Linked DNA regions of Phyllobacterium zundukense. The protein of the gene in region 3 interacts with the protein of the main gene of each other region in a pairwise test. Links are inferred from orthologs where the notes say so. Each region holds a gene or a part of one and is shown on either strand. Other genes may lie near its edges.

The links.
Region 1: the proteins of BLM14_RS09485 (region 3) and BLM14_RS08575 interact in binary tests that used the Escherichia coli proteins (3 or more experiments, as listed by UniProt). The link is inferred for Phyllobacterium zundukense from one-to-one orthologs.
Region 2: the proteins of BLM14_RS09485 (region 3) and BLM14_RS16960 interact in binary tests that used the Escherichia coli proteins (3 or more experiments, as listed by UniProt). The link is inferred for Phyllobacterium zundukense from one-to-one orthologs.

Annotation. Positions count from the first base shown.
Region 1 is NZ_CP017940.1:1,732,511-1,743,163, forward strand. What follows is about bases 523-3,521. They hold BLM14_RS08575 (two-component system sensor histidine kinase NtrB), read left to right. Parts: upstream 523-1,444; coding sequence 1,445-2,599; downstream 2,600-3,521. Other genes in these bases: dusB (tRNA dihydrouridine synthase DusB), read left to right, coding at 523-1,445; ntrC (nitrogen regulation protein NR(I)), read left to right, coding at 2,602-3,521. In the rest of the region: BLM14_RS08565 (bifunctional 2-C-methyl-D-erythritol 4-phosphate cytidylyltransferase/2-C-methyl-D-erythritol 2,4-cyclodiphosphate synthase), read right to left, coding at 1-245; more of dusB, read left to right, coding at 450-522; more of ntrC, read left to right, coding at 3,522-4,062; BLM14_RS08585 (YfbU family protein), read left to right, coding at 4,269-4,742; BLM14_RS08590 (DUF1993 domain-containing protein), read right to left, coding at 4,812-5,321; BLM14_RS08595 (GGDEF domain-containing protein), read right to left, coding at 5,547-6,335; BLM14_RS30970 (hypothetical protein), read right to left, coding at 6,512-7,225; BLM14_RS08605 (hypothetical protein), read right to left, coding at 7,306-7,515; BLM14_RS08610 (LysR substrate-binding domain-containing protein), read right to left, coding at 7,723-8,628; BLM14_RS08615 (PhzF family phenazine biosynthesis protein), read left to right, coding at 8,712-9,617; BLM14_RS08620 (RidA family protein), read left to right, coding at 9,670-10,056; BLM14_RS08625 (GAF domain-containing protein), read left to right, coding at 10,520-10,653.
Region 2 is NZ_CP017940.1:3,384,255-3,394,748, forward strand. The notes cover bases 1-3,375. They hold BLM14_RS16960 ([protein-PII] uridylyltransferase), read left to right. Parts: upstream 1-361; coding sequence 362-3,175; downstream 3,176-3,375. Other genes in these bases: mutS (DNA mismatch repair protein MutS), read left to right, coding at 1-269; murJ (murein biosynthesis integral membrane protein MurJ), read left to right, coding at 3,177-3,375. In the rest of the region: more of murJ, read left to right, coding at 3,376-4,766; BLM14_RS16970 (VOC family protein), read left to right, coding at 4,763-5,149; trpS (tryptophan--tRNA ligase), read left to right, coding at 5,258-6,337; BLM14_RS16980 (universal stress protein), read left to right, coding at 6,392-6,880; BLM14_RS16985 (NifU family protein), read left to right, coding at 6,981-7,559; BLM14_RS16990 (ATP-binding cassette domain-containing protein), read right to left, coding at 7,615-8,394; BLM14_RS16995 (sugar ABC transporter permease), read right to left, coding at 8,408-9,715; xylF (D-xylose ABC transporter substrate-binding protein), read right to left, coding at 9,802-10,494.
Region 3 is NZ_CP017940.1:1,894,359-1,904,881, reverse strand. What follows is about bases 1-2,869. They hold BLM14_RS09485 (P-II family nitrogen regulator), read right to left. Parts: upstream 1,670-2,869; coding sequence 1,331-1,669; downstream 1-1,330. Other genes in these bases: uvrA (excinuclease ABC subunit UvrA), read right to left, coding at 2,788-2,869; BLM14_RS09480 (DUF72 domain-containing protein), read right to left, coding at 1,920-2,726; glnA (type I glutamate--ammonia ligase), read right to left, coding at 1-1,259. Outside these bases: more of uvrA, read right to left, coding at 2,870-5,709; BLM14_RS09470 (single-stranded DNA-binding protein), read left to right, coding at 6,155-6,685; BLM14_RS09465 (YqaA family protein), read left to right, coding at 6,736-7,170; BLM14_RS09460 (DUF2000 family protein), read right to left, coding at 7,176-7,583; BLM14_RS09455 (AraC family transcriptional regulator), read left to right, coding at 7,620-8,489; BLM14_RS09450 (NAD(P)/FAD-dependent oxidoreductase), read left to right, coding at 8,557-9,852; BLM14_RS09445 (energy transducer TonB), read left to right, coding at 9,946-10,335; BLM14_RS09440 (MarC family protein), read right to left, coding at 10,343-10,523. UniProt on the Escherichia coli protein: P-II indirectly controls the transcription of the glutamine synthetase gene (glnA). P-II prevents NR-II-catalyzed conversion of NR-I to NR-I-phosphate, the transcriptional activator of GlnA. When P-II is uridylylated to P-II-UMP, these events are reversed.

The DNA.
Region 1 (10,653 bases), 170 kb from region 3 along the record:
GTCGGTCCGCCTGTTACCGAAGTAATGCTAGCGGCAAAGTCTCCGGTGGCTTGGGCAAACAGTGCCTCGTCTTCCTTATGGATGACAACGACGACACGATCGACCAGCGGACAATCGAGGAACGCACGAAGCGTGTGCGCCAAAACGGCCTCTCCGCCAATCTTGCGGTATTGCTTTGGTCCTTCAACGCTTTGGCCCGCGCGCTCTCCGCGCCCAGCCGCCACAATGACGGCGGCTACCCGCATTTTCTTGTCATCAGTCTTAACCGGCACGCTTCTCTCCGTGATGTCGAACTGCGTTACCCTTTGCCAAGCCGAAAGACCAGAGGTTTGAGTCGAAAGGAGGTCGAAATCCGGTCAGGGAACGACGCTCTTTGCCTTGCGAAGAGGCACGATCCTGTCTAAAGGATAGGCTATTGTAAAATTGCATACGAAACAGGCAGACCAAGCGTGATCGAACTGAAGGAACCATTGGAAGTAGGCGGTGTGCTTTTGCGCAACCGCGTATTTCTGGCGCCTATGTCGGGTGTTTCCGACCTGCCATTTCGCCAATTGGCTTGGCAGGCCGGTGCTGGAATGGTCGTCTCCGAAATGGTTGCCAGCGCCGAGCTCTGTACGCGTGAACGCGGAAATCTGTTGCGTCTGAAAGGCGATGGGCTTGGCACGCATGTCGTGCAGATTGCAGGACGTGAAGCCAGGTGGATGGCGGAAGCTGCGCGCATTGCCGAAGGCGAGGGCGCACATATCATCGATATCAACATGGGTTGTCCAGCCAAGAAGGTGACCGGCGGCCTGTCCGGTTCGGCGCTGATGCGCGACCTCGATCATGCCCTGATGCTGATCGAGGCGACGATCGGAGCTGTCAGCGTTCCGGTGACACTGAAAATGCGGCTTGGCTGGGATGATGACACAATCAACGCGCCTGAACTTGCTGCCCGGGCAGAGCAGGCAGGTGTGCAGATGGTCACGGTTCACGGCCGGACCCGCTGCCAGTTCTACGAAGGCAAGGCCGATTGGAACGCCATTCGGGCTGTCAAGAATGTGGTCTCGATTCCACTTGTCGCCAATGGCGATGTGTTGAACCGGCAGGATGCGGTTTCGATTCTCGAAGCGTCGGGCGCCGATGCCTTGATGGTCGGGCGTGGCTCCTACGGTCAGCCCTGGTTGCCGGGAACTATCGTCGACGGAGTCGGGCAGGATGCCAGTGACATGATCGCCGACTATGCGGTCGCGCACTACGAAGCCATGCTTGTGCATTATGGCGAGCCCACCGGCATTCGTCATGCCCGCAAGCACCTCGGCTGGTATCTGGAAATGCATGGTGTCGGTATCAGTCCTGCCGAGCGGGGTTCGATCATGACGGAAACGAATCCGCGTCAGGTGGCAAGGCGTCTCCACGCTGCGCTGTCTCGACCGAATGCCGATGAAATGAAAAAGGTAGCGTAATGACAGCGTCAGACAAATTCGTGCTGGAAGACCGGTTGGCAGGCATCGTCCTGAACTCCATCCGACATCCGGTGATCATGCTCGATGACGCAGGTTATATTTCCTACGCCAATGCCGACGCCGAAGCGTTTTTCCGGTCCAGTGCCAGCATTTTGAGCCGCAACACGCTCGATATGCTCCTGCCGTTCGGCAGCCCGCTGCTCGCACTTGTCAAACAGGTGCGTGAAAGCCCGTCTCCAGTAAACGAGTACCGTGTCGACGTCTCGTCGCCGCGACTTGGTCAGGACCGTATTGTCGATCTCTACGTGACGCCGGTAAGCGAGTCACCCGGTTCGATCGTTATCCTGTTCAAGGAACGGTCCATGGCCGAAAAGCTCGACCGCCAAATGACGCATCGTGGTGCGGCACGTTCCGTGACTGGTCTTGCATCCATGCTGGCTCATGAGATCAAGAACCCGCTGTCCGGCATTCGCGGCGCTGCACAATTGCTTGAGACCGGCCTGAACGACGATGACCGCGCCCTGACACGGCTGATCACCGATGAGACTGACCGGATCGTGTCGCTCGTCGATCGAATGGAAGTTTTCTCGGACGAACGCCCCATTGAGCGCGAAGCAGTAAATATCCACGTGGTCCTCGATCACGTCAAAGCCATCGCCAAGAATGGCTTTGCCAGCCATATCAAATTCCATGAGGATTACGATCCGTCTCTACCCTATGTCTTCGCCAATCGCGATCAACTTGTTCAGATTTTCCTCAATCTCGTGAAGAACGCGGCCGAGTCGATCGGCGCGAATGAATCGGGCGAAATCACGCTCTCGACAGCATTCCGGCCAGGCATCCGCCTTTCGGTTCCGGGTATGCGCAATCGCGTCTCTCTGCCGCTTGAGTTTACGGTCCAGGATACGGGCGCTGGCGTATCGCCCGATATCATGCCCCACCTGTTCGATCCCTTCGTGACGACAAAGCCCAATGGTTCAGGGCTTGGTCTTGCGCTCGTTGCCAAAATTGTCGGTGACCATGGCGGCGTCATCGAATGCGATTCCGTGCCGCGGAAGACGACGTTCAGAATTCTCATGCCTGCCTGGCAGAGCGGTCCGCTTGATGACGACCATGCGGACGAAAATCCATACTCCAAGAAAGCGGGATCCTGATCATGAGTTTGGGCAGCATTCTCGTCGCGGATGACGACGCGGCAATCAGAACAGTTCTCAATCAGGCGCTTTCCCGTGCTGGCTATGACGTCCGGATCACTTCCAATGCAGCCACTTTGTGGCGCTGGATATCGGCGGGCGATGGCGATCTGGTAATCACCGATGTGGTGATGCCTGACGAAAATGCCTTCGATCTTTTGCCACGCATCAAGAAATCACGCCCCGACCTTCCTGTCATCGTCATGAGTGCGCAGAACACCTTCATGACCGCCATCCGCGCGTCGGAAGCAGGCGCCTATGAATATTTGCCCAAGCCGTTCGACCTGACAGAACTCGTCAGCATCGTTGGCCGTGCACTGTCGGAGCCCAAGAAAAAGCCCGAAAAGTGGGCTGCCGACGAACAACCGGACACGATGCCGCTCGTGGGGCGTTCACCCGCAATGCAGGACATCTATCGTGTTCTTGCCCGCATGATGCAGACAGACCTGACGGTCATGATCTCCGGTGAATCCGGTACAGGCAAGGAACTCGTCGCACGGGCGCTGCATGAATATGGACGGCGGCGCAAGGGACCGTTCGTCGCCATCAACATGGCCGCAATCCCACGCGATCTGATCGAATCCGAGCTGTTTGGCCACGAGCGCGGCGCCTTCACCGGCGCCCAGAACCGGTCGAGCGGTCGCTTTGAACAGGCAGACGGCGGTACGCTGTTCCTCGATGAGATCGGCGACATGCCGATGGAGGCGCAGACCCGGCTCCTGCGCGTGCTGCAGCAGGGCGAATACATGACCGTTGGCGGCCGTACGCCGATCAAGACCGACGTGCGCATCGTCGCCGCGACCAACAAGGATCTGCGTACCCTGATCAATCAGGGGCTGTTTCGCGAAGATCTCTATTACCGCCTCAATGTGGTGCCGCTGCGTTTGCCGCCATTGCGCGAGCGCGGCGAGGATATCCCTGATCTCGTCCGGCACTTCTTCAAGATGGCGGCGAAGGATGGACTGCCTGAAAAGCGCATCACGGCCGACGGCCTTGATCTCATGCGGCGCTATCCATGGGCCGGCAATGTGCGCGAGCTTGAAAATCTCGTCCGGCGCCTGGCCGCGCTTTATCCGCAGGAGGAGATCAACGCGGAAGTCATCGAAGCCGAACTGAAAGCCGATCTGCGGCCAAGCGAGCCCTCCTCGAATGCTATGGCGAACGAAGATATCACCATTGCCCAAGCTGTCGAACTCAACATGCAGCGCTACTTCCTGTCTTATGGGGACGACCTGCCACCGGCGGGCCTTTATCAGCGCGTACTTGAGGATGTTGAGTATCCTTTGATACTTTCCTGTCTCACGGCTACGCACGGAAATCAGATCAAGGCGGCTGAATTGCTCGGGCTCAACCGCAATACACTGCGTAAGAAAATTCGCGAACTGGGTGTCAATATCTACAAAAACACCAAGAGCGACCGATAGCGCGGTTCTCGTCGATCCATTAGGGAATTGTTAAGCAACGTCTGTCGCCTTGGCGTTCTTGTTCAATATCCATAAATGATAAAATTGTAACGAGTGGAATATCGGCTTCTTAAGAGGAGTATGCGCAGAGTAATCATCAGAAATCCCGTGAATTATAGGCAAACGGCAGGGTGTCGTATTGCGGTCAGATCATACGGAGGTGAATGGTGTTTAGTTTTGCGGAACGTTTAGTATTGTTTAACCAATACGAAATCTTGAAGAAGCTTGATCCAGAGAAGTCCAGTCTCTACGAACGTCACCAGGAAGTCGTGGAAAAGGGGTTGGAAAGCCTCTACGAAGACCTTGGAATTTCCAACACTACCGTGAGCGAGGAGGCGGCTCAGGAAGTCGCCGACATTCTTCTGCTGTTCCGGGCAATCAAGGCTTCCAGCAATGGTATAAGCAACAACATTGCTGACAAGACGAAATTCGTCGGCTTTGGACCAACTCAATCAAGCGGGCATTTTTCCTATGCTGATTTTCTGAGCAAGATACTTAAATTTCCGCAGGAAATCTCAAAGAGCGCAGACAATCGACCGGAGCTTCAGCTGGAAAGATATCGCACGATGCTGAAGCGGTGGGACGAAATCGGAAGAAAGCGCGAGCTGTCTGCTGATCAGATCGAACATCTGGTCGCCTAGCTTCTCCGTAACATTGCATCATTGACCGTGGCTGCACTTACCGCGCCACGGTCACAATATTGATGAAAATCAGCCCAGCTTGCCGAGGTAATCGAGTTTACCGACCTGAACGCCATTGTGTCGCAGGATATTTTGAGCTGTCGTGGCGTGGAAGTAGAAGTTCGGCAGGGCGAATTTCAAAATGTATTCCGCACCACTCAATGTGACTTTCAGACCGCCGGAGCTCAACGTGACCTCCTTGTCGTCACTGCCATTGAGTGCCGACGGATCCACACTTTCCAGAAATGCGACGGTCTTGGCAATGCGCTCGCGCAGTTCGGAAAAGCTGGCCTCCTCATCGGGAAATTTCGGCACTTCGATCGTTGTAAGGCGGCCGATCGTAGCCTTCGACGTATCGCTCGCACGCTGGATCTGACCTGAAAATGGCAGCATATCCGGCGCAAGGCGCGCATTGAAGAGCACTGCGGGATTGATTTTCTTCTCCGCTCCGAATGCCTCTGCCTTGTCTACCAACGATGAAAGAACCGAGAAGCCGCGAACAAATGCCGGGACTGATATTTTGTGCATGGAGAGGGACATGGTTGTGCTCCTTAAAGCATTGGCGGATTTGCAAAGTTCGTGGTCCGAATGAGGCAGATCAGGAATGATATTCCAACATTCATCAGCGCTACTCGCAAATACGCCGCCGCCACGCTTTTTCAAGGGCAGCGTGTTCGGTTCATCGGATATTTGTCTGAACTGACTAGTGAGTTTGGCGTTTTGTGGTTGGGACTTTTCAGCAAGCCTGGCGTGTCGGCCCATTATTCAGATCATTCGAATTTGGGGCTCATGCAAGACTGTCAGGTTGCTGTCTGCGTGCACAATGCGGTTGCGCCCCTGGCTTTTGGCGGCATAAAGACATTTGTCCGCTGCAATCAGCGCTGCTTCCAGTGATTGCCCCGGTTCGTGGATCGATATCCCGACACTCACCGTCACGTCGAGATCAGCGATTAGCAGATGTTTCGAAATATCCCGAACGCCGGTAAGAATTTTATGTGACAGCCAATCGGCTTTCCCAAGATCGGCGTTGCTGAGGAAAATAGCGAACTCCTCGCCGCCAAACCGAGCGGCGAAATCCCACTCGCCGATAGTGAAACGAATAAGGCTGCCTATTTCCTGGAGTACACTGTCTCCAACCGCGTGTCCGTAGCGATCGTTGATTGACTTGAAATGATCGGCGTCGATGTAGAGAACTGCATCAGCGCTCTTCTCAGGGTCGCACAATACGATTTGCCGCTGCGCCTGCAGGTAGAATTCGTTGCGGTTGCCAAGGCCAGTAAGGCCGTCCTTGCGGGATGCCACATCGAGCTGTATCGCCGCCTGTTTCAACCGGAAATTGAGGCCGATGAGGAACGCGCCAAGCGGAACGCTTACAATCACGACGATGAGCGTTGTGGCAACCAAGACAGTCGCGATCTGATCGAGACCGATGACTAGGAAGAAGCCCGTTGCCAGGGCGTTCGATGCAACGACTGCCATGCCGACCATGATCGTGATTTGTTGCATCGGGGCATAATCGCCAAACTTGGCTGTCCAGAAATCGTAGGTCGTCATTGCGTCCGCCGAGTGTATTGTTACCGGGATAACAATACACCGGAAAGCCATGAAGAAAGCTCTTTGCGAATATTGTAAATTTTAACTGTTATTGAGTTGGTGTACTTTGATTGGCTAAAGCAGTGTCCCAACCAAGCAAATCCAAGCTTTTGTAGGCCAACGCTTGGCTGAACTACTCAGAATGTGACTCGCGTGATGATTTTTGCCCGGCGTTGCACAGGAACGGGCGGTGTTTCTGGGGGCAGGCGGAAACTGCGCCTGGCAATTAGTCGGGATGAACCTGGGATTGCTGCTTCGGCCGCTGCTACGTCCTTGGGTTTAACGATCAAATCTTTGCAAGCGCCGCGTTTATCCCAAAGTCCCTTGGCGATAACACTGCCAACCGCTGTCGTGATCGCACCTCCCGCAACATCGTTCGGCTGTACGCGTTCCGCCTCTACCAATCCCCGAATTGCTTCGCCCAGAATTTCGGATGAATCGTCGAATGTTACATCCCGTACCTGGTCGAAGCGCGGGTTGTTTTCACCGTCGACGATGCAGTGACGCGCTGTAAAGATCCAGTCATGGATCATGTATGCCGGTGCGTATCCCCAAGGGGACAATCCTTTGAATACTTGGGCGATTTTGGGGATGGACCCCCCATCCGTATACATTAGTCCAGGACGGATAACTGAGCCCGGTTGTCGGGGATCGGAACGGCGGAATATGAGAGGATCGTTGGGGTCGGGGACAAACAAGAAGTTTCCATCCCCGCTTGATCCACCTTCATCGACCCACATGACGAAAAGGCTGCCGCTGAAGCTTCCCGGAGGAAGTTTGGAGTAGTCGACGGAGGCGCAAGCACTCAGAGCGACAATTGATCCTAGCCAGACGATGACCCGAATAAACATAGGCTGCTCCCCGTGTCTCCTCGCTGCGGATCAATGGCGATCCCTTCTTCGATATTCCGTCTGTATACGCAAATTTTGACTTACGACTCTTCGATCAAGCCATCTCCATCACCACAAGCGCTCCCCCTCTCATGCAATGCCGCCGCAATTTGCCCGGCGGTTACCCTTTCACGCATTGTCGGTTTAGTTCCCCGTTCGATGCTGTCGCGAAATTCGCGACTTATTTCGCGGTTGGCAGCCACAGCTGCAATGAGATCAGGATCGCGCATGCCCCGGTTGAAGAACATCATGACTGTCCGTGCCAGGCGGTTGGCGCGTGGGTCGGTTTTGGGTGACCTCTTCAGCAAAGCGGAGGCCTGCGCGTAGGCATGTTCCATTATCCGCAAATCTGCCGGCGAATAAGTCAGCTGATCCGACCGTGAAAAAGGCATGGTTCCCCCAAAAGTCCAGCCACCGCGTCACGTAATCAGATGAACATGCTTTTTTCAACGAATATCTCAGGGGCCGAGAAGCGGAGGGACGTTCAACTCTTGGCGGAACCATTCGCGAAGCGTTTCAATGTCGGTGCGGGTGCCGATCCCGGGCGCGCAAGCAAAATGATAGATGTCACCGCTCAGGGTTTGGCGAAAGGGCTGGACCAGCAGTCCGGAGGCGAGGGCATCTGTTGCCAGTACCAAACTGACAATTGCCACACCCTGTCCGGCTATGGCGGCCTGCATGGCATGCATGCTGTTGGAGAAGCGCAGCCCGACGGTGGTGTTTACGCCGCTGATAGCCGCTTCCGAACACCATCTAGGCCAGTCCGGTAGCGGCAGTGGTGCGGTGCGGCCATCGACATGGATAAGTTCGACGCGGCGAATGTCTTCGAGGTCAGTAATATCTAACCGGGGACTGCACACTGGGGCAAACGTATCAATCTTGAGCGGCGTTGCCTCGACACCCGCGAATGGCCCCTTGCCATAGCGTATGGCCATATCGATCTCGCCCGGATGCAATTTGACGATCGTCTCGGAAGCATGCAAGTGCAGATCGAGTTCCGGTAGAATACGTCGGATTTCTGCCAGGCGCGGGACGAGCCAATGGCTGAGGAAGGCTGTCGTCGCTGAAAGCGTCAAAGCCTTGGAGTTTTCGACTTCGCGAAGCCGGGCGACCGATCGGCGGATTTCGCCGAAACCAGATACGGTCGCTTCATAGAGTTCCTTGCCCTTTGGTGTGAGACTTACGTTGCGCGGTGTCCGATCCAGCACCCGCACCCCCAGATACTCTTCAAGCTGACGGATCTGATGACTGATGGCGGTAGGCGTGACGAAAAGTTCTGCCGCCGCCGCTTTGAAGCTACTGAGGCGGGCGGTTGCCTCGAAAGCGCGAAGAGCCGTAAGGGGCGGGATATCCGATCCTGTCATGATGAATCCATTTCATCTAAAACATGAGAAATACGACTTTGCTATCGCGTTGTCACCAGCATATTCTTGGGGACATCAGTGATATGAATTCATCTCAGAAAAAGGCGCTCAGCATGGTCAATCTCATCTCCGGCATGATCGACGTTTTTGCCGACGCGCCCTTGAACGGCAACCCTCTCGCTGTAGTGGAAGGAGCAGATCATCTTGAAGATGATGTGCTTCGTCGTATCGCACGTGAGTTCAATCAGTCTGAAACAACGTTTATTCTGAAAAGCGATCGTGCGGACTGGAGGCTCAGGTCATTCACCGCGAGCGGGGCAGAAGTTTTCGGTGCCGGCCACAATGCGCTCGGTGCCTGGTTGTGGCTTGGATATGACGGTCAGCTTGGTGATCTGAATACACCGAAAGCATTCCAGCAAGAGATAGGGAACGACATATTGTCGATAACGGTCGAAGCGCGCGACGGCCGCATCCATGGCCGGATGAAGCAATCGCCATTGAAACTGTCAGCTCCACTAACTCGTCTTGATTCCCTGTCGGGAGCTCTTGGGCTGGGCATTGCTGACCTTCTCCCGGACCCAGCCCCACGTGCCGCTGACACTGGCGCCGCTCATCTCATGGTCCGTGCGCGCGACCGGCAAACCGTCGATCGCGCCGAACCCTTGGCAGAAAAACTGATCCAGGTGCTCGGTCCCGCAGGTGCCGAAGGGTGCTATGTCTATGCGTTCGAAACGGCCGATCCGACAACCGCTTACGCGCGCTTTTTCAACCCCGCAATGGGCCTTTGGGAAGACTCGGCCACTGGAACCGCGGCAGGCCCCCTGTGTGCATATTTGGGCTCGATGGGTCTGCTGACAAACGGGAATAAACTCCTGATTGAACAGGGCACCCGGATGGGCCGGCAAAGTTTTCTGCAGGTAAGACTTGATCCTGACCCGGAACTTTCCGGCTCAGGTGTGGTGGTGTTTCGCGGCACGCTGCATCTGTGATGAAATGCGCGGAAAATGGATAGCCACGGAACGTTAAAAGGGAGTCTAGATCATGCAAGGAGAGCGCATCTTTTCGGGATCGCCTTACGAGGACAAAGCGGGTTATGCGCGCGCTGCTGTTGCCAACGGTTGGATATTTGTGTCAGGAACAACGGGTTTCGACGCAGAGACAAAAGAGTTTCCGGCGGATGTCGAAGCTCAATGCGAGAACTGTTTTCGCAATATCGAAATCGCCCTCGGAAAGGCGGGAGCGACACTCAAGGACCTTGTTCGCGTGCAGATTTTCGTTGCAAGTCAGGAAGAATTCGAGCGGATTATCCCGATCATCCGAAAGCATTGCTACGAAGCCCGGCCTGCCAATACAACCGTCTTCGCGCAGCTCGTTGCGCCACACATGCGCGTCGAGATTGAAGCTATTGCGATGGCTCCCGCTGCGTAATTCCAATTGGTTATGCAAATATGCTGGTAAGCGTTCAAAAAGAGGGCTTGAGTCACGCTGACGTAACGCGCAGCTACATAATCTAATTAAGTGATCGCAGGTTCAACGCATGAAGACAATAAAAAGCATTCACGCATGTGTACGAGCAAGCGGGCAGCAGTGGGGGACCTAAGCCGGAAATTCTATAGTCAGTTGAGTTAGGATAGGGCTTAGCACTGTGGATACGGGATGACGTCTAAAAGAATTTAAAAACACAGGCGAATGCCCTTCTAAGACGCGCTCTACGGAGCGCGTTTTGTTTTTAGCCAGAAACCCATATCGTCAAATCGCCGCTGGTATTTCCGGTCGCGGGGCGAATTTCATTGTCGCGCGCCGGTGTCCGCCTGGCCAAGTAAACTTGACCCGGACACGAACTTGCTTACCTTGTCGGTTGAAAAGGATGCTTGGACTTTGGGAGGAGACCATGGCAACGCGGCACGAGGGCTTGCACGCCGAACATATCCAGTCCGCTTTGACCGGGAGTGCCGCTGCCCAATCCGCACTGGTGGCATCCTGGGGTCGGTCAATGCGTCTCTACGGTTTGAACCCCGAGCAGGG
Region 2 (10,494 bases), 1.5 Mb from region 3 along the record:
CCGGGTTACCCGAGGCAGTGGTCAACCGTGCCCGCGACGTTCTGCACCAGCTCGAAGCGGGGGAGACTTCCGGCAAGGCGGACAAGCTGATCGACGATCTTCCGCTATTCTCGGTCGAGGTGAAACGTCAGCCGCCAAAGCCAGTTCAAGGCAAAGATAGCGCTCTGTTTTCCGCCCTTTCCATGGTCAATCCGGACGAGATGACGCCGCGCGAAGCGCTGGATACGCTCTACCGATTGAAAGGCCTGGCCACAAACCCGACATCTTGAATGCCACGAGAAACGCTCACTTCAAATGTAATCGTTTCGTTTGAAGTAAATTCGCGCTATAGCGTGCGGCCATCATTCGTAAAGTCGTGTTCATGAGCGCCTCAGACCTGAAACTGGAACAGATACTCAACCCGGCCAAACTTCATCGTCAGTTTGAAGATCTGGTCAAATCCGCGAAGAAACAAGGCGCAGCTTCCGTCGATCGCAACAGTGTATTGCAGTTGGTGAAAGAAACGCTGAGCGCGGGCCGCAAGACTGCGGAAGAAATGCTGATGAAGGACGCAGGTGGTACACTCTGCTCTATCCGGCTTTCCTGGCTTATGGACCAGGTTATTTCGGCCCTCTACGACTTCGCCATCACCCACGTCTACCCCGCGGTAAATCCCTCCACAGCGGAACGCATGACTATTATCGCCGTTGGCGGATACGGGCGTGGTGGCTTGGCACCTGGATCGGATATCGATCTGTTGTTTCTGCTGCCTTACAAGCAGACACCCTGGGGCGAACAGGTCGTCGAGTATATTCTCTACATGCTTTGGGATGCGGGGCTCAAAGTCGGTCACGCCACGCGAAACCTTGACGAGTCCATCCGCCTTTCGCTGTCCGATATGACCATCCGGACCACGATCCTTGAAGCACGGTATCTTTGCGGTAATGAAGAGCTCTTCACCAGACTGGTGCAACGCTTCGACGAGGAAGTCGTCAAGGGAACCGGCCCACAGTTCATCGAGGCCAAGCTCGCCGAACGCGATGCACGCAACCGCAAGGCGGGCGCAACACGCTATCTGGTTGAACCCAATGTCAAGGAAGGCAAGGGCGGCCAGCGCGATCTGCATACGCTGTTCTGGATCGCCAAATATTATTACCGCGTAAAGACGAGCGACGAGCTGGTAACACTTGGCGTCCTATCCCCTGCTGAACACAAGATTTTCCGTAAGGCGGAAGATCTTCTATGGGCAGTGCGCTGCCACATGCATTTCCTGACCGGCAAGGCCGAGGAGCGACTTTCTTTCGATATCCAGAGCGAGATTGCCCGGCGGCTCGGCTACACAGCGCATCCCGGCCAGCGCGATGTCGAGCGATTCATGAAGCACTACTTCCTCGTCGCCAAGGAAGTCGGGGACCTCACCCGCATCATCTGCGCGGCGCTGGAAGAGGAACAGGCCAAGCATGTTCCGGGCTTCAACCGGATTTTTCTTACCTTCTCACGGCGCAAGCGCAAACTTGCTGGCACAAGCGACTTCGTTGTCGACAATCACCGCATCACCATCGCCAATGACGGTGTTTTCCATAAGGATCCCGTCAATCTGATCCGCCTGTTTCATCTGGCCGACGAGCACGGGCTGGAATTTCACCCGGATGCCATGCAACTGGTGACGCGATCACTTTCATTGATCAAGACCGACTTGCGGGAAAATCCCGAGGCAAACCGGCTCTTCCTTGAAATCCTCACCTCGGAGCGCAATCCCGAACTCATCCTGCGACGCATGAACGAATCCGGCGTTCTCGGCAAGTTCATTCCCGACTTCGGCAAGGTCGTCGCGATGATGCAGTTCAATATGTATCATCACTATACTGTCGATGAGCATCTGTTGCGTTGTATCGCGGTGATGTCGGAAATCGATCACGGCGATCTCGGGCAGGAACACCCCCTCGCCAACCAGATCATGCCCGGCCTGAAGAAGGACCGTAAACTCCTCTACGTGGCCTTGCTGCTGCATGATATAGCCAAGGGCCGTCCGGAAGATCATTCCATCGTTGGTGCCCGCATCGCGAGGCGCGTTGGCCCGCGCCTTGGCCTGTCGAAAACCGATACGGAAACCGTTGCCTGGCTCGTCGAACAGCATTTGACTATGAGTATGGTGGCACAGTCGCGTGATCTCAACGACCGCAAGACGATCGAGGATTTCGCCGAGATCGTGCAGACCCTCGACCGGATGAAGCTGCTGCTGGTTCTCACGATTTGCGACATCAAGGCCGTTGGACCGGGCGTGTGGAATGGCTGGAAGGGCCAGTTGTTGCGCAATCTCTTCTATGAGACGGAATTGATGCTGACCGGTGGCTTTTCGGAAGTCTCGCGCAAGGAGCGCACCGACCATGCTCGCGCGCAACTCGACCATGCGCTCTCGTCCTGGCCTCAGGTCGAGCGCCAATCCTATCTGGCACTGCATTATCAAAACTACCTTTTGACTGTCAGCCTCGATGACCAGATTCGCCACGCCAACTTCGTACGCGAGTCCGACTCAAGCGAAAAAACCCTTGCAACCATGGTCAAAACTCATGATTTCGAGGGCGTAACGGAAATTACCGTTCTATCGCCCGATCATCCGCGTCTGCTTTCCATCATCGCTGGCGCCTGTGCTGCAGCCGGTGCGAATATTGTCGATGCGCAGATATTCACGACCAGTGATGGACGCGCGCTCGATACGATCCTCATCAGTCGCGAATTTCCGACGGATGATGACGAACGGCGCCGTGCAATGCGGGTTGGCCGCCTGATCGAGGACGTACTGTCCGGGAAGTCTTACCTACCGGAAATGCTGGCCGCCCGTACCAAACCGAAACGCGCCGTCAAGGCGTTCCGGATCACACCGCGCGTCGAAATCAACAATACGCTTTCGAACAAATTCACCGTCATCGAAGTGGAGGGGCTGGACCGCCCCGGCCTCCTTTCGGAAATTACCGGTGTGATTTCCGATCTATCGCTTGATATCGCCTCGGCGCATGTCACGACCTTCGGTGAAAAGGTCATCGACGTGTTCTACGTCACCGACCTCGTCGGCCATCAGATCACCAACGCGACAAGACAGAACCGCATCCGCAAGAAACTGCTCGCTATCTTTGGTGAAGGCGACATCACAACCGCGCAGCCACAACGGCAAAATATCCTCATGTCGGCAGAGTAGAATGAGTCTGGTCAAGAAATTCGCGACTGTAGCGTCCGGCACGCTGATGAGCCGCGTCTTCGGCTTCACCCGAGAGATGCTGATGGCCAGCGCACTGGGTACAGGTCCGGTAGCAGATGCTTTCAATGCGGCTTTCCGCTTTCCCAACACCTTCCGGCGGCTCTTTGCGGAAGGGGCATTCAACGCAGCCTTTGTACCCTTGTTTGCGAAGGAAATCGAAGCCAATGGTCTCGAGGGTGCACGGCGCTTTTCCGAAGAGGTCTTTGGTGTCCTCTTTACAGTGCTCCTCAGCCTGACGATCCTGATGGAACTGTCGATGCCGCTGATCGTGCGCTTCGTCATCGCACCCGGTTTCGTCGAGGATGCGATGAAGTTCGACAATACTGTGTCGATGGCCATCATCATGTTCCCTTATCTCGCCTGCATGTCGCTTGCAGCGATGATGAGCGGGATGCTGAATTCCCTGCACCGCTATTTCGCTGCGGCGATTGCGCCGGTCTTTCTGAACGTGATCCTGATTGGCGTGCTGGGCTATGCCTGGCTGAAGGGCCAGGATGGAAGGCAAGTGGGCTATGCTCTGTCCTGGGGTGTAATGGTCTCGGGTGTGGTTCAGCTTGCTATTGTCTGGTTCGCGGTACGCAATGCCGGCATCTCCATCGGGTTCCGGTTGCCGCACCTGACCGCCAATGTCAAACGTCTGCTGGTGCTTGCCCTGCCGGCCGCCGTCACCGGTGGCATCACCCAGATCAATCTGCTCATCAATACGAATATTGCCTCGGCCAAGTCGGGTGCCATCTCGTCCCTCGCCTATGCCGACCGGATCTATCAGCTGCCTCTCGGTGTGGTCGGCATCGCGGTCGCAACCGTTCTCCTGCCAGAATTAGCCCGTGCCTTGCGCTCCGGTAATCTGAAGGAGGCGGGCAGCCTGCAGAACCGATCGGTGGAGTTCACCTTGTTCCTGACGCTACCCGCTGCGGCTGCGTTGCTGGTCATGTCGGAGCCCATCGTTCGCATGCTCTACGAACGCGGTAATTTCTCTACCGCGTCGACACACACCGTCGGCAATATTCTTGCGATTTACGGGCTTGGCCTTCCGGCTTTCGTGTTGATCAAGGCGTTTCTGCCCGGCTTCTTCGCGCGCGAGGATACGCGCACGCCGATGATCTTCGCCGCTATTGCAGTGGTTGTGAATGTTACTTTAGCCCTCACCCTATTCCCGATCCTGGCGGAGACGGGTATTGCAACCGCCGAAGTCGTCGCCGGATGGACCAACGCGCTTTTGCTTTTCGCAACGCTTGTTTGGCGTGGCCATTGGGGCCGCGACATCCCGCTTCTTACACGTATTCCGCGTCTGTTCGTTTCCGCCGGCCTCATGGGGCTTGCGCTCTATTACGCAATTGTGTGGATGGGTCCCGCACTTGCACCGCATGCGCCGCTGTATACGCAGGCTGTCGCAGTAATGTCGCTGGTCGTCCTGTCTATGATACTCTATTTCGCGCTTGCCTTCGGTACGGGCGGCGCCAGTTTCAGCATGATACGCCGCAATGTGAAACGCAGGGCAAAAACGCCGCCGGAGGATACTGCACCATGAGCCGGCACGTTGGCCTGATCACGGTCGTTGTTCGCGACTATGACGAGGCGCTTGCCTGGTATACGAACGTGCTCGGCTTTTCCCTTGTCATTGATACGCCACTCTCCGATACCAAGCGTTGGGTGGTCATCGCATCCGAAAATAATGGCGCCCGGCTGCTTCTTGCCAAGGCGGATGGATCGGCGCAGGAAGCGAGCATCGGCAACCAGACCGGTGGTCGCGTCGCATTTTTTCTGTATAGCGACGATTTTACGGATGATCACGCCAAGATGGTCCGAGCCGGGGTGCGTTTCCTCGAAGAACCGCGTCACGAAGCGTATGGAAGTGTAGCGGTGTTCGAAGACCTCTATGGCAATAAATGGGATCTGCTGGAACTCAAATAGGGCTTGGCGTCGATAAGGCTTGAATACAGCGCGCCCCTCTGCCAAAACCGCGACTTCATTGCTATCGGCGCCCGCAAGGCCCGATCCCCGAACGATCAAGGACAGTTCATGAGCACGTTTGAACCGCTCGTCTTTTCCGGTGTCCAGCCAACCGGCAATTTGCATCTCGGCAATTACCTGGGTGCAATCCGCCGTTGGGTTGCGCTGCAGGAAAGCAATAATTGCATTTACTGTGTTGTCGACCAGCATGCGATCACTCAGGCTCTTTCCGTCTGGGGTGGCCCTGCGGAACTGATGCGGAACACGCGGGAAGTCACGGCCGCCTTCCTTGCCTCTGGTATCGATGCAAAGAAGCATATTGTCTTCAATCAGAGCCGCGTTCACCAGCATGCCGAACTTGCCTGGATCTTTAATTGCGTTGCCCGCATGGGTTGGTTGAATCGCATGACCCAGTTCAAGGACAAGGCCGGCAAGGACCGTGAAAACGCATCTGTTGGCCTCTTTACCTATCCCAACCTGATGGCTGCCGACATTCTCGCCTACCGTGCCACCCATGTGCCTGTCGGTGAAGACCAGAAGCAGCACCTGGAGTTGACGCGCGACATCGCCCAGAAATTCAATACGGATTTTTCGGACCGCATTGCGGAACTTGGCCTCGGCGTCGAGACGCAATCCGGCGACGAAACGATTGCCAGCTTTTTTCCGCTAACGGAGCCAGTCATCGGCGGTCCCGCCGCACGCGTCATGAGCCTGCGCGACGGCACCAAGAAAATGTCGAAATCCGACCCTTCCGATCTGTCCCGCATTAATCTTATCGATGACGCGGATACGATTTCGAAGAAGATCCGCAAGGCAAAGACCGATTCGGAACCATTGCCATCCGATGTTGAAGGTTTGAAGGAACGCCCGGAAGCGGACAATCTCGTCGGAATCTATGCCGCGCTGATTGATAGCGACAAGGAAAGTGTCATCCGCGATTTCGGCGGACAGCAGTTCTCCGTCTTCAAGCCAGCTCTCGCCGACCTTGCGGTGGAAAAGCTTTCGCCGATCGCTGCGGAGATGCGTCGCATTTCGGCCGATTCCGGCTTTGTCGATTCGATTCTGAAAGATGGCGGCGAACGCGCAAGCGTTCTTGCCGAGAAGACGTTGCGCAATGTCCGTGATATTATGGGCTTTCTGCAGGACTAGGCAGCAGCCGGGGCAGGTCTTGCGAACGATCAGTGCATAGGGCAGGTTGGGCATATGGTATCAAAACGTCTGAGCCGCGAGGCGGGTCACCGCCGCAAATTTCTGGCCGTCATCGACGAGACGCCGGAGTGTGAACGAGCGGTTGCCTATGCCTCACGCCGGGCCAAGACCACTGGCGGCGTGCTTTTGCTGCTGTTCGTCATCGATTCAGCTGATTTTCAGGCGTTTTTGGGCGTCGAACAGATCATGCGTGCTGAAGCCGAGGAGCGGGCCAATTCTACGCTCAGCAAGTTCGCCGCCAGTGTACGCGAAACGATCGGGATCGAGTCGGAACTTGTCGTGCGCGAGGGCGTAACATCCGAACAGATCCAGAAATTGATCGAAGAAGACCAGGACATCGCCATTCTCGTTCTGGCTGCCGGTTCCGGCAAGGAAGGCCCCGGCCCTCTTGTACAGTCACTTGCTGGGCGCGAATCCTTTTCCATTCCGGTGACAGTCGTACCCTATAACCTCTCCGATGAAGATATCGACGCGATTACATGATTGCTTCGCCGAAACGTGATACAATCTTGACTTGAAGAGTTGGGTTTAAAGGCCTATATCCCCCTTTGAATGGTTCTAAACTAGACACGCGAGATCCGCCATGTTTATCCAAACTGAAGCAACGCCTAATCCGGCGACCTTGAAATTCCTGCCTGGAAAGGTGGTGCTTGAGGAAGGAACTGCTGATTTTCGCGACGCGGCAAGTGCCGGTGAAGCTTCACCGCTTGCTGGCAAGATTTTTGCTGTTCCCGGCGTTACCGGCGTGTTTTTCGGTTATGACTTCGTCACAGTTACCAAGACCGAAGGCCCGGAGTGGCAGCATCTGAAACCCGCCATCCTCGGCGCGATCATGGAACATTTCATGTCCGGCGTTCCGGTCATGGCGAATGCATCCCAGGTTGCCGACACCGCACAGCGCGAGACAGATGGCGAGTTTTTCGATAGCGCCGATACCGAAATCGTCGATACGATCAAGGAATTGCTTGAAACCCGGGTACGCCCGGCCGTCGCTCAGGACGGCGGCGACATCACATTCCGCGGCTATGAAAACGGCACTGTTTTCCTGCACATGAAGGGCGCTTGCTCGGGCTGCCCGTCATCCACGGCAACCCTGAAGCACGGGATCCAGAATCTCCTGAAGCATTTCGTTCCGGAAGTTCAGCAGGTCGAATCGATCTGATTTTCCCAGCATCATCCAATAAAAAGGCCGCTAGAAGCGGCCTTTTTATTAAGTTTTAGTTCACGGCGCCGGGTCCCGGTATCGCTCCGGGCGGGCATTTGCCGAGAATGATCATGCCGAGCACTTCATCCTCGTTGACATCGCCGACCTTGGCGGTGCCGACAACCTGACCGTTCTTCATCACCGCCACGCGGTCGGCAAGATGGAAGACGTCATGAATGTCGTGGCTGATGAGGAAGATGCCGATTCCTTCGCTTTTCAGCTGCTTGATCAGTTCGCCAACCTGCGCCGTTTCCTGTGGTCCGAGCGCGGCGGTGGGCTCGTCCATGATCAGGATGCGTGCGTTGAAGAGGATCGCGCGGGCAATGGCTACCGACTGGCGCTGACCGCCGGAGAGTGCCTTGACCGGGTCTTTGAAGCGTTGAAAGCGTGGATTCAATCGACCCATGACTTCGCGTGCGCTGTGCTCCATCGCCACGTCGTCGAGTGTGCCCCAGGGCGTCATCAACTCGCGGCCGAGATAGAGATTGGCAGCCGTATCGACATTGTCCGCCAGCGCCAATGTCTGGTAGATGGTCTCGATACCGTAACCCTTGGCATCGCGTGGATTGCTGATTGCTGCTTCTTCGCCATTGACCTTGATCGTGCCACTGTCACGCTTGTAGGCGCCCGAGAGGATCTTGATCAGCGTCGACTTGCCGGCACCATTATGGCCGAGAAGAGCCACCACTTCGCCAGGATAGAGATTGATCGACGCTCCATCGACCGCCCGGATACCACCGAAGGCGATCGATATGTTTTCCATGTCGATGAGAGGTGCCTGTGTGTTGGTCATAATTGTTCCTCCCTCAAGCGGTACGGCGGCGATAGATCGTGTCGAGCCAGACGGCAACAACAAGAACGAGACCGACAACGATATTCTGCAAAGGCGTATCGAGACCAAGCAGCACCATGCCGGAGCTCAGTGACTGCATCAGCAAGGCACCAATCATTGCACCGGCTATCGTACCGACGCCGCCAGCCAGCGATGTGCCACCGATAACTGCAGCAGCGATGGTCAGGAGTTCGTCAAGCGTGCCTTGCGCATTGGTCGCGGCATTCAGGCGCGCGGTGGAGATCGCGCCGGCAATAGCGCAGAGGATGCCCATGATGATGAAGATTTTCATCGTTACCCAGCGCGTGTTGATACCGGCAAGATCAGCGGCTTCCGGATTTCCGCCCATCGCAAAGACATAGCGGCCAAAGCGCGTGCGGGTCGTGACGAAGGTCATGATGATGCCCGTCGCGACGGCGATCAGCACAGGAACTGCGATACCGTGCGAGATAAACAATCCACCATCGGGAATGGTAATGTTGTTGGCTTCGGCATATTTGCGCACGATGCCGATCGGCCAATAATAGGCATTTACGAGAGCGATTGCTCCGAGCACAAGCCCACATCCAACAGCGGCCATAAACACCTCGGCCCAAACAGGGCGGCGGGGAAAGTTGAACCGTTTGCGCTGGCGGCGGCTGTTGATGATCATTCCGACAATGGCGAGGCAAGCGACGATACCAACGACCCAGCTCCAGGTCGCGCCGATCGAACCCTCAGGTCCGCCACCCATGAGGCGGAAGGTAGAGTCCATGGGCGCAACCGTGCGGCCCGATGTAACCCACCAGGCAGCACCGCGCCAGACCAGAAGTCCGCCGAGCGTAACGATAAAGGCGGGAACGCCGAGAAACGCAATGATAAATCCCTGAAAGCCGCCGATCAAAGCGCCAGTCGCAATGCCGATGCCAAGAGCGATGATCCATGTGGCGGGATGTTCGAACCCAATCAGCTTCGGCAGAAACTCGGCCTGTGTAACGCCCATGATCATGCCGACAAAACCGAGAACGGACCCGACCGAAAGGTCAATATTGCGGGTGACAATGATCAAAACCATACCCGTCGCCATCACGGCAACTGATGATGTTTGCACCGACAGATTCCACAGGTTGCGCGGCGTCAGAAATTGACCGCCTGAAAGAAACTGGAAGGCGAGCCAGATGATGACCAGCGCTCCGATCATTCCGAGAAGGCGTGTGTCGAGCTCCGTCGCCTTGAAGAACCTTGCAACAATGCCAAGTTCGGAAGCACGGGCCCGGTCAAGACTGATGGCCGGATCACTCATATTATTCTCCCAGTTTCAATTTTCTTTTTAAAACGCCGCTGGTCCAGTGGACCAGCGGCGCTCAATCTTAACAGATTTTACCAGTATTATTTGCAGGCCGGTACGGCACCTGCCTTTACACCCTGGCAGACGACGTCCTTCTTCACCCAGCCGGCATCGATGACGACATCGAGATTGTCCTTGGTGACCGGAACGGGTGTCAGGAAGACAGCATTGACTTCAACCTTGTTGACGCCGCCGGCAAACTTCTGAACGCTCGGGATTTCTTCCATCTTCTTGCCATCTGCGAGAGCCGAGGCGATGCCTGCAGCCTGCTTGCCAAGTTCACGGGAGTCCTTCCAGATCGTCACGGTCTGCGTGCCGAGCGCGACGCGGTTCAGCGCGGCGAAATCGGCATCCTGGCCGGAAACGGGAACGGTGCCGGCAAGACCCTGTGCCTGCAGCGCAGCAATCGCGCCACCTGCAGTACCGTCATTGGCCGCAACCACTGCATCGACCTTGTTGTCGTTGGCAGTCAGGAACTGTTCCATGTTCTTCTGGGCGTTGGCAGGCAGCCAGCCGTCCGTATAGGCTTCACCGACATTCTTGATCTTGCCGGAGTCGATTGCCTCTTTCAGCACTTCCTGTGCACCCGAGAAAAGGAAGTCAGCATTCGGATCAGCCGAGCTACCCTTGATGAAGACGTAATTGCCTTCCGGCTTTACAGCAAAAACGCCGCGCGCCTGCATACGGCCAACTTCCTTGTTGTCGAAGGTGATGTAGAACGCATCCTTGTTTTC
Region 3 (10,523 bases):
TGCAGCGCTTCACGCAACGAACCGCAGACGGTCGGGATCTTCTTGAGTTCCTTCGCAGGAAGGTCGTAGAGATCCTTGTCCATCGGCTGGCCGGGATGGATCTTGTTCTTGATGCCGTCGAGGCCAGCCATCAGCATCGCGGCGAAGCCGAGATACGGGTTGGCTGTCGGATCCGGGAAACGGATTTCAATGCGCTTGGACTTCGGCGAGGAGCCGAAAGGAATACGGCAGGAGGCCGAACGGTTGCGTGCCGAATAGGCCAGCAGAACCGGAGCTTCATAGCCTGGAACCAGACGCTTGTAGGAGTTGGTCGACGGGTTGGTGAAGGCATTGATCGCCTTGGCATGCTTGATGATGCCGCCGATGAAGAACAGGCAGCTTTCCGAAAGACCGGCATATTCATTGCCAGCGAATGTCGGCTTGCCTTCCTTCCAGATCGACATGTGAACGTGCATGCCCGAACCGTTATCACCGAAAATCGGCTTCGGCATGAAGGTTGCAGTCTTGCCATAGGCATTGGCAACCTGATGCACGACGTACTTGTAGATCAGCATCTTGTCGGCGTTACGGGTGAGGGCGTCGAACTTGATGCCCAGTTCGTGCTGGGCGGCAGCCACCTCGTGGTGATGCTTTTCAACGCGCACGCCCATTTCGGTCAGGACGGTGAGCATTTCGGAGCGCATGTCCTGCGCACTGTCGATTGGCGGAACCGGGAAATAACCGCCCTTGACGCGCGGACGGTGGCCGAGATTGCCGGTTTCATAGTCGGTGTCGTCGTTGGACGGCAATTCGGTGGAGTCGACCTTGAAGCCGGTATTGTACGGATCGGCCTTGTACTTGACGTCATCGAAGACGAAGAATTCAGCTTCAGGGCCGACGAAAATGGTGTCACCGATGCCTTCTGCCTTCATGTAGGCTTCGGCTTTCTTGGCGGTGCCGCGCGGATCGCGATTGTAGGATTCACCGGAAATCGGATCGAGAATGTCGCAAAGGATGACCATGGTCGACTGGGCAAAGAAAGGATCCATGTGAACGGTGTCCGTGTCTGGCATGAGAACCATGTCGGACTCGTTGATGGCCTTCCAGCCGGCAATGGAGGAGCCGTCGAACATGACACCATCGGCAAACATGTCTTCATCGACTTCAGCAATGTCCATCGTCACGTGCTGCAGCTTCCCCTTGGGATCGGTGAAGCGGAGGTCAAGGAACTTTACGTCGTTGTCCTTGATCTGTTTCAGAATATCTTTGGCGGTCGTCATGTCATTTTTCCTTATTCAGCGACGATGATTGTTGTTGCCGGCGCGAACGCACCTGCAGGTGGGTGTCGGGATCAGATGGCGTCGATGCCGGACTCACCGGTCCGGATGCGTACAACTTCTTCGATGTTGGAGACAAAGATCTTTCCGTCGCCGATACGGCCGGTCTGTGCGGCCTTGCGGATCGCCTCGATAGCGGCCTCGACGGATTCATCGCCCAAAACGATCTCGACTTTCACCTTCGGCAGGAAGTCGACGACATATTCGGCGCCGCGATACAATTCGGTATGACCTTTTTGACGGCCAAAACCCTTGGCCTCCGTAACCGTGATACCCTGAAGCCCGACTTCCTGCAGTGCCTCTTTCACCTCATCCAGCTTGAATGGTTTGATGATGGCTTCAATTTTCTTCATCAGAGAACAATCTCCCTATGCGTAGAAACGGACCTCTTGCCCGCTTGCCAAACAAAAAGCAGGAAGCATGCCAACTAGCCCCTTACGGACAAATAATTCCAGGAATGAGTTTTTAACCTGCCGGGCAGGCAGTTTCCGAAACCATGGTCGTTTAGTCGGCCGCAAAATGCCACCGAATCTTGGATTGCGCGATGAAAGAATATGCATATTGCATAATAAATAGGCATTACACACCCACGCCAGGGCCGAATTACTTTGCAACACGCCGCTTTAATGCCTGTGCTGCCTGCGGAGCGCGCACTTTGCCTTCGTGGATGAAATAGACGAAAACATCGCGGGGGCGCTTCTCCGGGCGGTGATCGGGAGCTGCCAGAGGCAAATCGTCCGGTACATCCCCCTGTGCCCAAACTTTGGCGCGGCGTGCCCATTTGTCGAGCGCCTCGGCGGGATAGGCGGTTTCGATGGCATCGTCGCCCTTCTGCAGCCGAGCATAGACGAAATCGGCGGTAATATCGGCAATTTCAGGATATTCGAAATGCTCGGCATATACCACCGCCACATCTTTCTTGCGCGCCAGGGCGATGAAATCCGGATCGATGAAGGAGGGATTGCGGACCTCAATGGCATGGCGCAGCGGCAGGCCGGCTTCCTTCTTTGGCAGGAGATCGAGAAAAGCGCCGAAATCATCCACGTCAAATTTTTTCGTCGGGGCGAACTGCCAGATCAGCGGGCCAAGCCTGTCGCCAAGCTCGGCGACGCCCGACTTGATGAAATATTCCATTGATTCACCGGCTTCGGCAAGAACCCGGCGGTTGGTGACAAAACGGTTGCCCTTGACCGAGAAAATAAAACCATTCGGGACCTGCGAGGCCCATTTGGCAAAAGTCGCCGGCTTCTGGGTACCGTAATAGGTGCTGTTGATCTCGATCGTCTGCAGGTGCTGGCCGGCATATTCGAGCTCTTTTGTCTTGGAGAGACCTTTCGGATAGAACGTGCCGCGCCACGGCTCGAAAATCCAGCCGCCAATGCCTGTCCTAATGGTTCCGCTGTCGCTCATTCCGGTTCTCCTCCCTCCGATACCAGCTTGTAAGAACCCGCCACAGGGGCGGGTTTCCAGATCATTCTGCTGCAGCCTGCGTCTTGTGTCCTGGACGCCGGCGCAGAAGCTCCTTGAGGAACTGGCCCGTATAGGAACGGTCGACCTCGACGATGTCTTCGGGCCGGCCGACAGCGACAATCTCGCCGCCGCCATCGCCGCCATGCGGTCCAAGGTCGATGACCCAGTCGGCGGTCTTGATGACTTCGAGATTGTGCTCGATCACCACCACGGTGTTGCCCTGATCTACCAGCTCGTGCAGCACCTCGAGCAGTTTCGCTACGTCGTGGAAGTGCAGGCCGGTGGTCGGCTCATCGAGGATATAGAGTGTGCGGCCGGTGGCCTTGCGCGATAATTCCTTGGCGAGCTTGATACGCTGGGCTTCACCACCGGAGAGGGTATTGGCCTGTTGGCCGACGTGGATATAACCGAGACCGACCTTGGCCAGCGTCTGCAGTTTGTCCCGCACGGCCGGGACGGCTGCGAAGAACTCCGCACCTTCCTCCACAGTCATGTCGAGCACATCGGCGATCGATTTGCCCTTGAACAGCACTTCCAGCGTCTCGCGATTGTAGCGCTTGCCATGGCAGACGTCGCAGGTGACATAGACATCCGGCAGGAAGTGCATCTCGATCTTGATCACGCCGTCGCCCTGGCAGGCTTCGCAGCGTCCACCCTTGACGTTGAATGAGAAGCGGCCTGGCTGATAGCCACGCGCCTTCGCCTCGGGGAGACCGGCAAACCAGTCGCGGATCGGTGTGAAGGCACCCGTATAGGTTGCTGGATTGGAGCGCGGTGTGCGGCCGATTGGCGACTGGTCGATATCGATGACCTTGTCGAGAAATTCCAGCCCGTCGATGCGGTCATGGTCTGCAGGATGTTCGCGCGACCCCATGATGCGGCGTGAGGCAGCCTTGAACAGCGTTTCGATCAGGAATGTCGATTTGCCGCCGCCGGAAACGCCGGTCACAGCGGTGAAGGTGCCGAGCGGAATCTCGGCTGACACATTCTTCAGATTGTTGCCCCGCGCACCGACAATCTTGATGCGCTTCTTGGTTGTTTTCCGTCGTTCCGACGGCACCGGGACCGCGATAGCGCCTGACAGATATTTGCCGGTCAGCGATTTCGGACTGGCCATGATATCGGCGGGTGATCCTTGCGCGATGATCTCGCCGCCATGAATGCCTGCGGCCGGACCGATATCGACGACATAATCGGCGGTGAGGATCGCGTCCTCGTCATGCTCGACGACGATGACCGTATTGCCGAGATCGCGCAGGTGACGCAGGGTCTTCAGCAGTTGCTCATTGTCACGCTGATGCAGGCCGATGGATGGCTCGTCGAGCACATAGAGCACGCCTGTCAGGCCAGACCCGATCTGCGAGGCGAGGCGGATGCGCTGGCTTTCGCCGCCGGACAGGGTTCCGGAATTGCGCGACAGCGCGAGATAGTCGAGACCGACATCATTGAGGAATCGCAGGCGTTCGCGAATTTCCTTGAGGATACGCGCGGCAATCTCGGTCTGCTTCTCGTTGAACGTCTTGTCAATTTCGCGGAACCAGGCGTCGGCATGGCGAATGGACTTTTCAGTGATCTGGCCGATATGCAGGCCACCGATCTTGACCGCCAGCGCCTCCGGCTTCAGCCGGTAGCCATTGCAGGCCGGGCAGGGTGTGCCGGACATGAAGCGCTCGATTTCCTCGCGCGACCAGGCGGAGTCAGTTTCCTTCCAGCGCCGTTCCAGATTGGGAATGACGCCTTCGAACGGCTTTGTGGTGCGGTAGGAACGCAGGCCGTCATCGTAGGCGAACTGTACCTCCCGGCTGCCGGTGCCATAGAGAATGGCGTTCTGCGCTTCCTCATTCAGGTCGCGCCAGCGGTCGCCAAGCTTGAAGCCATAGGCAGCGCCAAGAGCATCCAGCGTCTGATTGTAATAGGGCGAGCTCGATTTGGCCCATGGGGCGATTGCGCCATTCTTCAGAGTGAGGCTCTCGTCTGGAACGATCATCGTCGGATCGATCGCCTTCTGCGTGCCGAGACCATCGCAGGTCGGGCAAGCGCCGAAGGGGTTATTGAACGAGAACAGACGCGGTTCGATCTCGGAAATCGTGAAGCCCGAAACCGGGCAGGCGAACTTTTCCGAGAACATCAGCCGCTCATGCGTCTCGTTCTTGGATTTGTTAGCGGATTCGCTGGCTGTCTCGTCTGCCGGCAGCGGCTTGTCGGTGAATTCCGCGACGGCGATGCCATCGGCCAGCTTGAGACAAGTCTCGAGACTGTCCGCCAGACGCGCGGCTATATCGGACCGCACGACGATACGGTCGACCACCACGTCGATATCGTGCTTGTACTTCTTGTCGAGCGCCGGAACATCGGCAATCTCATAAAAAATGCCATCGACCTTCACGCGCTGGAAGCCGCGCTTCTGCAGGTCGGCAAGTTCCTTGCGGTATTCGCCTTTCCGGCCGCGGACGATCGGCGCCAGGATGAAAAGCCGGGTGCCTTCCTCCAGCGCGAGAACGCGATCGACCATCTGGCTGACAGTCTGGCTTTCGATCGGCAGGCCGGTTGCCGGGGAATAGGGTATGCCAACACGCGCATAGAGCAGGCGCAGATAGTCATAAATTTCGGTGACGGTGCCGACCGTCGACCGGGGATTGCGACTGGTTGTCTTCTGCTCAATGGAAATTGCCGGAGAGAGGCCATCGATCTGGTCGACGTCAGGCTTTTGCATCATCTCGAGAAACTGCCGCGCATAGGCGGACAGGCTCTCGACATAGCGCCTTTGCCCTTCGGCATAGATCGTATCGAACGCGAGTGACGACTTGCCGGATCCCGAAAGGCCGGTCATGACAATCAGCTTGTCACGGGGCAGATCGAGATCGATGTTCTTCAAATTATGTTCGCGGGCACCGCGAATGGAAATGTATTTCTGATCGCTCATGACTCTTTAGCCTTTGAGAGGGCATGCCGTTAGGACGGAGGAATTGCGCTTTGATGAGAAGCTTTCCCTCTATCTAGTACGTTTCGGGTATTTTACGAGGCCAAACCGTGGGAGGCCAACCATTTTGAATCACCATAGCCATGTTGACATTGTTAGAGCAAGTGATAGAACAAAAAAAGAACAAAATGTGCAAGCCATACTGACACGGTGTGAAAGCAGCCTCGTTTGGCGATTGACTGCAAAAACCAGATGCCATGCGGCTGGCGGAAGCATCGCGTACAGTGAAAGTCTCCTGACAAATCTGGCAGGAGCGTTTGGATTGACCTTCGATGTCGATGTGAAGCGAGCAGTATATTGTGGATAGGCAGCAGACAATTGCCCGCCACACGCATGGCTTCTATATGATGGCGCAAATTTTAAAAACGGAATTTATGGAGTTCAAATCATGGCAGGCAGTGTCAACAAGGTCATTTTGGTCGGAAATCTTGGCGCTGACCCGGAAGTCCGGCGGCTGGGTTCAGGCGATCCGGTCGTCAATCTTCGTATCGCGACCTCGGAAAGCTGGCGCGACAAGAACAGCGGCGAGCGCAAGGAAAAGACCGAATGGCATAGCGTTGTCATCTTCAACGACAATCTGGCCAAGGTTGCCGAGCAATATTTGAAGAAGGGCATGAAGGTTTATCTCGAAGGTGCACTGCAGACCCGCAAGTGGCAGGACCAGACGGGCAATGACCGCTATTCGACAGAAGTTGTGTTGCAGAAGTTCCGCGGCGAATTGCAGATGCTCGATTCACGCGGCGAGGGTGCCGGAGCCGGTGGAGGCCGTTCGTTCGACAACAATTCCAGCCGCGGCCAGGTTTCCGATAACGACTATGGTTCGGATTTCGGCCGTTCCAGCGCTTCGTCAAGCAGTTCGTCCAGTGCTAGCGGCGGCGGGAATTTCTCACGCGATCTCGACGATGAAATCCCGTTCTGAGATTTGAACGTACATAGACCCCAGACGAATAATGCAAACGCCCAGTCATGATTGGTGATCTGGGCGTTTATGCCGGGCTGTTCACGGTCGCCTTCATCGCCGCGACCATCCTGCCGATGCAGTCCGAAGCCGCGCTTGCTGGCCTCCTTCTTGGCAATTCCTATTCACCAGCAATGCTCATTGCTGTGGCCAGTACAGGCAATGTGCTCGGTTCGGTGGTCAACTGGCTGCTAGGCCGGGGCATCGAAAGGTTTCGCGACCGCAAATGGTTTCCGGCCAATCAGGCACAGCTCGATCGCGCTGCGTCCTGGTACCATCGCTACGGCAAATGGACGCTACTGTTGAGCTGGATGCCAATCATAGGCGATCCGCTGACCGTAATTGCCGGCGTGCTGCGGGAACCCTTACTCAGTTTCATCATCCTTGTGGCGATAGCCAAAACGGCGCGCTATCTCGCGATTCTGGCTCTCACCACGGGCTTTTAGGCGGCTCACGGATGCATCTTTGCGCCTTTGGTGACCTTGTCGACCACCTTCTTGTCCGCCCGCAAGGCAATGCCGACGACTTTTGCATCATCGGGAGAAAACTGGGCAAAGACAGCGCGGTTTGCTGCATCATGGCCAGTCGAAAACATTTCCTCTATGTAGAGGCAGGATTTGATATCCCGCTCGAGCGAACGGCGATGAATGCTTGAAATCGTTGCCTGATCGGCCGCCAATACTATTACGGGCTGGATTGATAAAGGGTTGTAGATGTTGCCGGCACGATCGCGGTAGGGTTCGCCGATCACCTCCGGTGACTGGGCAACAATGCCGCTGGTCAGAAAGGCCGTCACATTCAGCGCCTGCCAGGATGCAAGGTCGTTTCGCAGCACGATTGCAATTTTGGTATCGAACATCGATATAGTTCTCCATGGTCATGAAGAGTTGAGCTTATGCTGGACGTTTTAGGCGAAGAGGCTGCACACAGTCTTGGACGTTTGTGCGAACGTCCCCGGCAAGACGCCATCCTGTCGGCGCCGTCCAATCCGGGCCTTGAACGTATAGAAGCGCGCTTTGCCGGTGATGGCTACGACCTGCACCGGCATGATACCTATGCGATCGGCATGACGTTGCATGGTGTCCAGACGTTCTGGTACCGCGGCCAGCGGCGCTATAGCCTGCCTGGCAATATCATCGTGCTCCATCCGGACGAGATCCATGACGGCGGGGCAGGAACGGATGACGGCCTGCGCTATCGTATGCTTTATCTGGAACCGGCACTGGCTCTTCAATCGCTGGGAAGTCGTGCGGGTTCGCTGCCATTCGTCGACGATCCCGTTTTCGCTGACCCATCCATCGCGGCTACCTTGTCTGCCGCTCTCGGTAATCTTGACGAGGAACTGGATGAGCTGCTGGTTGACGATGTCGTATCTCAACTGACGCAAGGGCTGGCCAGGCATGCGCACCAAAACGTCAAGTCGCTGGGCGCACCAGCGCTGCGGCAGACCGAACTTGCCCGCGATTATCTCGAAGAACATGCCTTGCGTCTTGTCAGGTCAGATGAGCTTGAGGCGGTAAGTGGCCTTGATCGTTACACTTTGTCCCGGCACTTTCGGGCGCTGTATGCGACGAGCCCGCACCGATTCCTGCTGATGCGCCGCCTGCAGCGGGCACGGGAGATGATCAAGGCAGGCGAGCCGCTTGCCGGGATTGCGGTTGCGACGGGGTTTACCGACCAGAGCCATCTCAACCGGCAATTCAAGAAAGCCTTCGGCATGACGCCGGGACGCTGGGCAGCTCTGATCGGCGCCAGTCCCGGTTGAGACCGCAATTGTCGGGCTACGCGCTGTCTGTTAGACAGGCCTTTGGTTTGTGCATCGGAGCCTTGTCATGACGGAAATCCAGCCATCTGCCAGCACCCGGCATCGCCTTGTGATCGTCGGCGGAGGCTTCGGCGGGCTGGAGGCGGTCCATAACCTGCGCAATGCCGATATGGACATCACGCTTATCGACCAGCGCAACCATCATCTGTTCCAACCCTTGCTCTACCAAGTGGCAACCTCGACACTGGCGACATCGGAAATTGCCTGGCCGATCCGGCACCTGCTGCGCAAGTACAAGAATGTCAAAACGCTGCTGGGTACGATCGACGGGGTCGATACAGCTGCCCGGACTGTTTCAACGGCTGATGGCGAAACCATTCCCTACGATACGCTGGTGCTGGCGACAGGCGCGCGCCATGCCTATTTCGGCCATGATGATTGGGAGCCATTCGCGCCTGGCTTGAAAACGCTGGAAGATGCAACGACGATCCGGCGGCGTATTCTTACTGCATTCGAAAAAGCAGAACGTGAACCTGATCCGGCGAAGCGCGCGGAGTATCTGACATTCGTGATGATTGGTGGCGGTCCGACGGGGGTCGAGGTTGCCGGAACGATAGCCGATCTGGCCCGCGATACGCTGAAGGGTGATTTCAGGGTGATCGATCCGGCATCAGCGCGTGTCGTGCTCATCGAGGGCGGACCCCGGGTACTGCCGGCCTTCAGTGAAGACATGTCCGCCTATGCCAAGCAGGCGCTGGAGAAGCTCGGCGTCACTGTTCATCTGGGCAATCCCGTCACCGAATGCCACACAGATGGTGTCGAGTTCGGCGGTCAGTCGCTCCGCGCCCAGACGATTATCTGGGCGGCCGGCGTCCAGGCATCGCCCGCGGCGAAATGGCTGAATGTGCCCGCTGATCGCGTCGGGCGTGTCGTCGTCAATGCCGATCTCACGGCCCCGGGATATCCGGAAATCTTTGTTATTGGCGACACGGCGACTGTTGCCAATGGCGGCAAGGGCACCGTGCCCGGCATCGCGCCGGCGGCGAAGCAGCAGGGCGTGCATATCGCCAAGACGATCAAGGCGAGGCTTGTCGGGGATCAATCGCCAAGGCCATTTGTCTACCACCATGACGGTGATCTGGCGACGATCGGCAAGCGCGCCGCTGTCACCGATTTCGGCTGGATCAAGCTGAAGGGCTACATCGCCTGGTGGCTCTGGGGGCTCGCCCACATCTATTTCCTGATCGGGCTCCGCAACCGTCTGGCGGTTGCCCTGAGCTGGCTGTGGATCTCTGTTAGCGGAGCCCGCAGTGCCCGATTGATCACCCAGAAGGATGCCGCCGAGGAAGCCAATACACCTTAAGTATGACTTGCATATTCAGGCAATTGGGTAGCGAATCTGCGATGGAGGGATCAATCCCTGGCGGGGGTGATTTTGAGCGGATTTCGAGCATCCATGATTGCGCTTATCCTGCTGTACCCGGCTTCAGCCGGGGCAGGAGAGCGGGCATGTGGCAGCCGCGAGCCGATAGCAACAATCTACGAGATTGGGCCGGCCCTATATTCCTGCTGGAAGCCGCCGCCCGGAACTGAAAATCTGGAAATTACCCTGCGTTTTGCATTGCGCCGCGATGGCAGCATGATCGGAAATCCGCGCGCAAGCTATGCGAAACTTGGTCAGGACATGCCTCTGAAGCGAGCCTTCGTGGCCTCTGTGCTCGAGGCGCTCTATCAAAACCTGCCGCTGCCCATCACCGATGATTTCGGCGGCGCCATTGCTGGGCGGCCGATAACGCTGCTGTTCAGCACGGACGACAGCAGCACCGCGATGGACACATCGCTGTAGAACTCCATCAGCTCGTTATGAGCGTCTTGATGCCATCCGCCACGAACTGGACGGCCAGGGCGGCGAGAATGACACCGAGAAGGCGAGTCAGGATGGAGCGGCCGGTTTCGCCAAGAAAGCGGTCGACACGTTCCGCGAGCAAGAACACTACGTAAGATGTGGCGATACAAATCAGAATGATGCCGATC